One region of the Eubacterium sp. BL-380-WT-2B genome, then DNA from elsewhere that is predicted to be linked to it. Evidence: a T-box and tRNA genes for the amino acid it is inferred to sense, from the RefSeq annotation. Region 1 holds a T-box; the other holds one or more tRNA genes.

Region 1 (4,429 bases):
CTGCCTTTTGACGCTTTTGCAGCAGCAGACTTATTCCAATACAGATGGCCAGACAATAAAGAAGTGATAAGATACGGGGTAAAAGGTCGTTCAGTGTCCCGGGGCTGATCTGTACAAGAATAAAAGCCATACCGGGGATGTAATAGTTTGTTTTCAAAAATTCGTTGGCATCGGCATAGATTAGAAAGAAAATCAGCAGAAATCCTATAATAACCAGTGCTGCAAAATGCATGGAGACCAGAGTCCCTAAAATGGCGTAGCCAACCAACCAAAGAGAATCGAGCAGCATGTTGACAATGGACAGTCGGGTTTTAACCATGGTCTGCGTGTATAAAAGAAAAACAAGAGCAATAACCGCATTATTTCTGCCAAAAAGCAGAATAACCGTTCCCATAAGAAACAAACCGAAGACAATGGCTGGCAATGCTCTGGGCAATGCCTTAAAGAAATTTTTAATGGCTTTTAAAATTGAGATCACTCCTTAACGGTTTTCTTTTAAAATACCCTTTTAGAAAAAAATAAAGCAATAAAAAACGATTCTGGTATTTTTCCAGAACCGTTTTTTAATTTAGAAAAAATTCATTATAAATCCCATAATCATACCCAGCAGACCGCCGAGCCATATGATGGCATTCAATTCTTTTTTCATGATACTCAAAATGATTTTTTCCATCTCCAACACATCAAAACCATTGATTTGGTCTTCTACCAGTTGAGGAATATCCAAAGCGATGAGTGCCTTGGATAAATTATTTTCGACCAGATTGTGATAGGCTTTAAGCAGACTCTCTTTTACCTTTGGTACACTTGAGCCGAAACGATCGTAGAGCTCAGCCATGCTGTAATCCAGTATTTCATGGCTCTCGCGGTCTACAAGATTACCGATCATTTCCTCACCGCGTTCAAAGACCATGTTGTTGACAGTATCCTTGAGCTTTTCACGGATACCGATCATGGTGTTATCACTGACCATAAAAGAAAAAGCTGAAAACAATGAATTATTCTTGATTTCATCCATCGCAGCATCGGCAACCATATCACCGACATCCATCTGGCATACCTTACGATACAGCAGTGCGGTTGCCTTTTCAGTGGTTGTATTCGCCAGTGCTTCTGTTTTTTCCTCATCGGTATAGTGGATAATAACTTCACGAATGGTCATGGGACTGTCTTTGTAAGCCTCAATTTTATGATCGATATAGCTGTTGATTTTAGCATCCATTTCCTGCGACAGGAGTCCGCGGCTCAGAACTTCTTCATTTACTAATGTAGATCCAATGACAGCTCCCACAGATTTTGCGATTCGCGGTTTTTCTTTTGGAATGATCCCCGGCGTGAAGGGAAGTGTCCATCCTAAAATTTTGACAGGCTTCAGTGGCCGGAATAACATGCGTATGGCAATCCCGTTGGTGATAAGACCGATAACAGCACCGACCAAAGGGCCGATTAAAAAGTGTAGATCCAATTATGATCGCTCCTTTATAGAATGATTGGTTATTATAGTATTATAACGATGACGCTTATAAATGTCCATCCTCAAGTTTAACTTAAAATCATTTAAATTTACATCAATATTTTCAAAAAGGTGTTGAATCTTTTGGTGTTTAGGGGTATACTGTGTGTATAAATTAAACATTTAAAGATGATGACTGGGAAGAGTAAGTTAAATGAAGGTTACAGAGAGCAGGCATGGTGCTGGAATTGCCGCAGCCGGTCCTTAACTGAAGACCATCCCACGAGTTGGCTGTCAAATGCAGTACCGGAGCACTGTCCGTTATCAGTATCAGAGTGGGTATACCATGTATACCAATTTGGGTGGAACCGCGTAATAAACGTCCCATTGTCTATGACAATGGGACGTTTTTGATATTTTGTCCCATTCAGAAAAAATATTTTTTTAATCAATATTAACGTAACAATTTTATGGAGGTAATCTTATGAACATAACTTTAAAAGACGGTTCTGTTAAACAGTATGAACCTGGAATCACTGTTTATGATGTAGCGAAGGATATCAGCGAAGGTCTGGCGCGCAACACAATGGCCGGTGAATTAAATGGCGAGCTGGTGGATATCCGCAAACCTATTACGGAAGACAGCACACTGAATTTATTGACTTTTGACTCTGAAGGCGGCAAGCATGCTTTCTGGCATTCTGCATCCCATCTTATGGCTCAGGCAATCAAGCGGCTCTGGCCTGAAGCGCAGTTAACCATCGGTCCGGCTATTGACAATGGTTTTTACTATGACATTGATTTAGAGCATACCTTAACCCCTGAAGATCTTGAAAAGATTGAAAAGGAAATGAAAAAAATTGTTAAGGAAGCGCCGGAGATTGAGTATTATACCAAATCCAGAGAGGATGCGCTGAAATGGGCAGAAGCAGAAGGGGAAACCTATAAAACCGAATTAATCAACAATTTGCCGGAGGATGCAGTTATTTCATTCTATGGACAGGGGGAATGGGCGGATTTGTGTGCGGGACCGCATATACGAAATGCATCTCAGATCAAGGCTTTTAAGCTTTTGAGTCTTGCAGGTGCCTATTGGCATGGCGACGCGAATAACAAAATGCTTCAGCGTGTCTACGGGATTGCTTTCCCGAAAAAATCAGAACTTGATGAATATTTGCAGCGATTAGAAGAAGCAAAAAAACGTGATCACCGTAAACTTGGTAAAGAACTAGATCTTTTCTCAATGCATGAAGAAGGACCAGGTTTCCCGTTTTTCCATCCTAAGGGAATGGTTCTGCGTAATGAGCTTGAAAATTTCTGGCGCAGCGAGCATATGAAAAAAGGCTATAAAGAAATTAAGACGCCGATTATGCTGAACGCAGATCTGTGGAGACGCTCTGGCCACTGGGACAACTATAAAGAAAATATGTATTTTACTGAAATAGATGGACAGGAGTTTGCTGTCAAGCCGATGAACTGCCCAGGCGGTATGCTTGTCTACAAAACAAGACAGCACAGCTACCGTGAACTGCCACTGCGTATGGGCGAGCTGGGCCAGGTACACCGCCATGAGCTTCACGGCGCGCTTCATGGCCTTATGCGTGTTCGTACCTTTACGCAGGATGATGCGCATATTTTCCTGACCATGGATCAGGTAAAGGATGAAGTCATTGGAATCATCGATCTGGCCAATGAAATCTATGATATTTTTGGCTTTAAATATAAGGTTGAGCTCTCTACCAAGCCTGAGAAGGCCATTGGTAAAGATGAAGACTGGGAAGTCGCGACAGATGCGCTGCGCGAAGCGCTTGAGGCCAAGGGGATGGATTATCAGCTGAACCCGGGAGACGGTGCTTTTTATGGTCCTAAGATTGACTTCCATCTGGAAGACAGCATTGGCCGTACCTGGCAGTGTGGTACAATCCAGTTAGATATGCAGATGCCGGAACGTTTTGATTTAACCTATGTTGGCAGTGATGGAGAGAAACATCGTCCGGTTATCCTGCACCGTACGATTTTCGGCAGCATTGAGCGTTTTCTCGGTATATTAATCGAACACTTTGCAGGAAAATTTCCGCTTTGGCTGGCTCCGGTACAGGTACAGTTGATTCCGGTATCCGATGCCCATGACGCTTTTACAAAAGAAATAGCTGCAAAACTGGAAGAAGCAGGTATTCGTGTAGAGATTGATTTCAGGGATGAAAAAATTGGTTATCGTATTCGTGAAGCACAGATGCAGAAGATTCCATATATGCTGGTTATTGGCGATAAGGAAGTTGAATCAGGACGTCTGAGTATCCGTAACCGCGATACCGGCGAGCAGGAAACACTGAAAATTGATGAATTTAAATATCGTCTGGCTCAGAATATTGCCAAAAAATCGCTGGTTTTAGATTAATTTTAAAAAGTGCTTGACAATTATTTATGACTGCTATATACTAAATAAAGCAAACAAAGCAGAGGTGTCCACTTCTCACCTGGTCTTTTAACAAGGCGGGTTCATAGCAATTTAAGTAATTGATTGTTTAATGCAGGTGGACTATGTCTACCTGCATTTTTGTTTAATAAATTCCTATAAATGGAGGTGTATTACTATAGCAAGAGAAGTTCAACACGAGATTAACGAGGAAATCCGCGATCGTGAAGTCCGCGTAATTGATGCAAACGGAGAAATGCTGGGCGTTATGCCGACAAAAGAAGCACAAAAACTGGCAGATGAAAAGAGTCTGGATCTCGTTAAGGTTTCTCCTAACGCGAAACCACCGGTCTGCAAAATTCTGGACTACGGTAAATTCCGTTACGAAGAAATGCGACGTGTTAAAGAAGCAAAGAAAAACCAGAAAGCGGTTGTTATCAAAGAAATCCGTATGTCTGTACGGGTTGAGGAACACGACATCATGGTTAAAATCAAAAATTGTATCAAGTTCTTAGAACAGGGCAATCGTGTCAAAGTATCCATCCGTTTCAGAGGCCGTG
Region 2 (4,429 bases), on a different contig from region 1:
GTTCATGCAGAGGTGCTCGGCCTCAATGATGACCATTACGCCTTGGGCGTCCAGATATTCCATGATGGCGCTGCCGATTTCTGAGGTCAGCTTTTCCTGAAGCTGGGGTTTCCTTGCGTAAACATCCACAGTCCTTACCAGTTTAGAGAGGCCGGCAACCTTTCCGTTTGGTACATAGGCAATATGTGCTTTTCCGTAGAAGGGCAGAAAATGATGTTCACACATGGAATAAAACGGGATGTCCCGCTCAATGACAAGATCATTGGACTCAATGGTAAAGGATTTTGACAGGTGTTCTTCGGCCGTCTGCCCGATACCGGCAAAGATTTCTTCATACATTCTCGCAATGCGGTCGGGTGTGTCTACAAGGCCCTCACGCTGGGGATCTTCGCCGATGGCTTCAATCAGCATGGTAACAGCTTCCATAATTTTTTCTTTGTTCATTTGTATTCCTCCAATATTGAACGCTATAAGATTATTAAAAATAAACACAAAAAGCACTGCCCGGTAAAAAGAGCAGTGCTTCCGCAACCTACAATCCCCATCGTAGGGCACAGCGGAAGCGATAAGACACCGCAATGACCTATTTTCGTTTAAAGGCAACTTCCCATCCTTTAACACTTCACGCGTCTTATCTACTCTGTTTATCATTAATTGTGTCTATCTTACCACTATTGCAATAGGTTTTCAATGATAAGATTTAGAAATATAAAAAGAGCTGTTTTTACACAGCTCCTGAAACCTATTTTTTTACAAATTTTGGCAATACCTTCAGTAATCCCACCAAAGCGATTGTGTAAAGTGGTATTAGGAAAATATTGGTAATAATCCGTGCGGGTAAAAGCACAGATACTGCCTGACCATACAGAATGGTTAAAAACCAGGTGTTCAAAATAATGGAAGTTATCAGTTGGGTCACACTGACGATGAACAGAATATAGTCGCTTCGATATTCGCCGAGCACCTCGGAACGCCTGACCGTGATGATGGGGAAGATCACAAAGCCGACCATTAGAGCAATAAATAACACTAAAACAAATGGATTTAGCGGTTCACCGGCATAGTAGATTGTGCCATTTTCAAAGCTGAACAATCCGGTTAATACTAAAACACCAACAGACAACACGATAAAACCAAGATTAAACCATTCCAGATGCTTAATTTCCTTTTTTCTTAACAGCATCCACAAAAGACCAGGAATCAGCCCTGTCAGGCCGCTGGCAACCGTGAAACCGAGAAAAAATGGACCGCCGGGCTTAATGAAAAAGCACAGCAAATCGGAAATAAAGCCAACGATAAAACCGGCGAGTGGCCCCAATAAAATGCCAGAAAGCATAATTGGGAGAGATGTCAGATTGATTCTGAGGGATGGAAAACCACCCAGCGGAATATACATCTCGAATAAAATTTTCAGCACAATACTGATGGCAATGAGCAAACCACAATTGACGACCAGTTTCGTACGGGTGGTGCCACGGGATAAAGCATTACTTTTCATGAGAACCTCCTTCAATTTCTGAAAGTAATGCTTCCGCACGCCTACAACTATTGTATCCCGGAGGATAAGACTTGCCTGCATCTGTAGGACAGCCAGGCTCCCTGCGGACAGGGTTGTTGATTTGTACAAGCGGAAGCGACAAGGTACCGCAATGACCTATTTTCGTTTAAAGGCAACTTCCCATCCTTTAACACTTTACGCACCTTGTCTACTCTTTGTATTGATTAGCCCCATCATAGCACAGGTTTATATATTGTGCAATGATTTTTAAGGATATTATTTAAACATTTACGATGGAGAGAAGACGGCTGTTTATAAGGCTTTCAGACAGGCAGTAAAAAGATTGTAGACCTGTCGGGATAATAAACAGCACAACCACTAAAAAAGCGGATCTACCAGTCTGGTAAACCCGCCCTGTTTTTTAATGGAGCTGAAGAGGGGAATCGAACCCCTGACCTATTGATTACGAATCAATTGCGCTACCATCTGTGCCACTTCAGCTTAAGATTTCAGCTCTCATATAATAACACAATGAAGATGTTTTGGCAATCCTTTATTTTTAATCTCTGCGATGCTTTTTAAAAAAGTGAATCTGGCGGTAATGCATGGGTATATGCTTAAGAAATAAAGTGAAAAAATGGAAAAGGAGTTTAAAAATGAATTATTTACAGTCGCTTGAACACTCGGAAAAGGAAAGAAACACTGCGCTTCTGTCTTTGGATATGAACCAGATTAAGGTTTATTGTATAAAATTTGGGTTGTTTATTTCAGATAATGATGACGCTTTTTTAGAAAGCATTCATAAAGCTGTTTTACAGATAAGAGATGCCAGTTTTGAGCAAAAAGAAAAATCCAGAAGCTGGCTGAAAGAAAACGGCGCTTCACTTGAATGTAGTTTTATGCCCTGAACAAAAGCTATATCAAGTGAAGGTCGGTCAGACCTCTCCGTTATTGAACATCAAGATCCGTTGAACTAGAATCGAATCATAGTATAGCGAAATGGACCGGGCAAGTCAAGGGATAAATCAAAAATTTATTTGTTATAAAACCAATAAAGGCAAAAAGGATAAAAATCAATAATTTTATTTATCTGAAACGTATTTGAGGTGCTTGTAGATAAATATTTTTGGAGAGATGCCAGTCTTTTTATTGATAAAGAACGGCTAAAGTGGTAAAATAAGTCTATAAATGTATTGAATGATATAGAATGAGGTGGAAAAAGGATGGATGCTTACGCAGCAGAGAAAATTGCGACAAGAAAGTTTATAGAGCATATAGGACAGGAGTTTCTTCGTCAGAACACGAAGAACATGACTTCCAGCTCTGAAACGATAGGAAATATTTTTAAAATTACCTGGAAAATGGATGATGTGAACGCCGATGAGATTTTGACAGCCGGTGACGAAAAGAATGAAACGCAGTTTGTCAGTATAACCGTTGACATGGAAAACGGTGAGGTCCAGGTAGTAGAGGATACAACAACCGAATAAAAAAGGTCCCGGTTCGCCGGGATTTTTTCAGGTATAAACAGACAGGAGAAAACCATGCTGAAAAATGACTATTTGATGGAAATGATCGGAGCAATGTGCCGGGCAGTCAGCGAAATAATTTTCAAGCGGTCAAAAAAGGAATATGCAGAGTGTCACTCACTGGCCAATGATCAGTATCAAAGCCTTCTGGGCATGTCGCTTGATATGATTCTCAGCCTGCCATCAGAAACTGTCTTTGATCTTTTGGGAAATTTTGGGGAGGTCGAACCTAAAAAGGTGCTGACACTTGTGGACCTGTTAAAAGAGGACAGCAAGGTTTTCAAGGAAGAGGGCGATGAAGCCACCGCAGGAGCTATCCGTGAAAAATGCGAGGATCTTTTGAACCTGCTGGATCGTTATGATCTGGATGACGATGCCATGGCCGAACTGGACAAGCGCATGGCCGATTTTGGGATTGACTGATAAAGAAAAGGCTTGTTATTTCAAAGAATTTGGGGTAATATTATTTTAAAGTATTTCAATGGCAAAAGCTTGAGGAAATACTTTTTTTATATTTTGTTGGAGGAAAACAGAATGGAAAGAAAACCTAAAATAGGGGTACTGCCCCTTTATGATACAAAACAGGCAAGTAAATGGAACAGCATCTGGATTTTTCCGGGATATTTAAATGGTATTCTGGAGGTCTCCGGCATGCCTTTTCTTTTGCCGCTCTTAAAAAATGAAGCGGATATACGTGCGTTGGTAAATGAGTTTGACGGCTTTTTATTTACTGGCGGACAGGATGTGGACCCGGCGCTCTACAATCAGGAAATGACCGAATATTGCAATGAGGTTTCGCCGGAACGGGATTATATGGAAGTGATTTTGTTTGATGAAGTCCGGAAACAGGACAAAGCCCTTTTTGGTGTCTGCCGCGGCCTTCAGTTTTTTAATGTGGCTCTGGGCGGTACGCTTTATCAGGATCTGATCGCACAAAAAAAGGATCCAGATCCTGTACAGCATTCCCAGAAAACAGAGTTTGTTTTTCCGGTGCACGATATTGAGATTAAAGAAGGCAGTAAGCTGTTTGAAATTATCGGTGAAAAAACAATTCGTGTCAACAGTATGCACCACCAGGGAATCGCGGAGCTTTCCCCAGAACTGGAGGCGACAGCGCGCGCAAAGGATGGACTGGTGGAAGCTGTTGAGATACCAGATATGACTTATGGTCTGGCAATCCAGTGGCATCCTGAGTTTCTGTGGCCTAAGCGTTCATACGAATATGATTTATTTAAAGCCTTTGTGGAGGCAGCGAAAAATAAGGCATAATAAAAGACGCATCCATTATCGGATGCGTCTTTTTAAATTAACGTTTGCGCCTTTTGTAGAGAATACCAATAATAATAGCGGCGATGATGACAATGGCAGCAACCACTGCAATTGAAGTTCCGGTAATGGAAGA

The links. A T-box is a leader RNA that pairs with one kind of tRNA and senses whether it is charged. The one in region 1 lies ahead of thrS (threonine--tRNA ligase), so its partner is inferred to be a tRNA-Thr.
Region 2: it has a tRNA-Thr gene. The T-box ahead of thrS (threonine--tRNA ligase) is inferred to sense a tRNA for this amino acid. The anticodon was not compared.

What each region holds. Positions count from the first base shown of each region.
Region 1 is NZ_VUMP01000009.1:98,225-102,653, reverse strand. Features, by position in the region: gene FYJ53_RS21930 (FUSC family protein) at 1-478, opposite strand, end outside; gene FYJ53_RS17800 (DUF445 domain-containing protein) at 569-1,465, opposite strand; T-box leader at 1,637-1,843, shown strand; gene thrS (threonine--tRNA ligase) at 1,938-3,851, shown strand; ribosomal protein L20 leader region at 3,902-4,020, shown strand; gene infC (translation initiation factor IF-3) at 3,982-4,429, shown strand, end outside.
Region 2 is NZ_VUMP01000002.1:491,306-495,734, forward strand. Features, by position in the region: gene folE (GTP cyclohydrolase I FolE) at 1-444, opposite strand, end outside; THF riboswitch at 553-645, opposite strand; gene FYJ53_RS05230 (folate family ECF transporter S component) at 743-1,498, opposite strand; THF riboswitch at 1,625-1,716, opposite strand; tRNA gene FYJ53_RS05235 (tRNA-Thr) at 1,924-1,999, opposite strand; gene FYJ53_RS05240 (hypothetical protein) at 2,155-2,406, shown strand; gene FYJ53_RS05245 (hypothetical protein) at 2,722-2,988, shown strand; gene FYJ53_RS05250 (hypothetical protein) at 3,043-3,450, shown strand; gene FYJ53_RS05255 (gamma-glutamyl-gamma-aminobutyrate hydrolase family protein) at 3,562-4,296, shown strand; gene FYJ53_RS05260 (Ig-like domain-containing protein) at 4,334-4,429, opposite strand, start outside.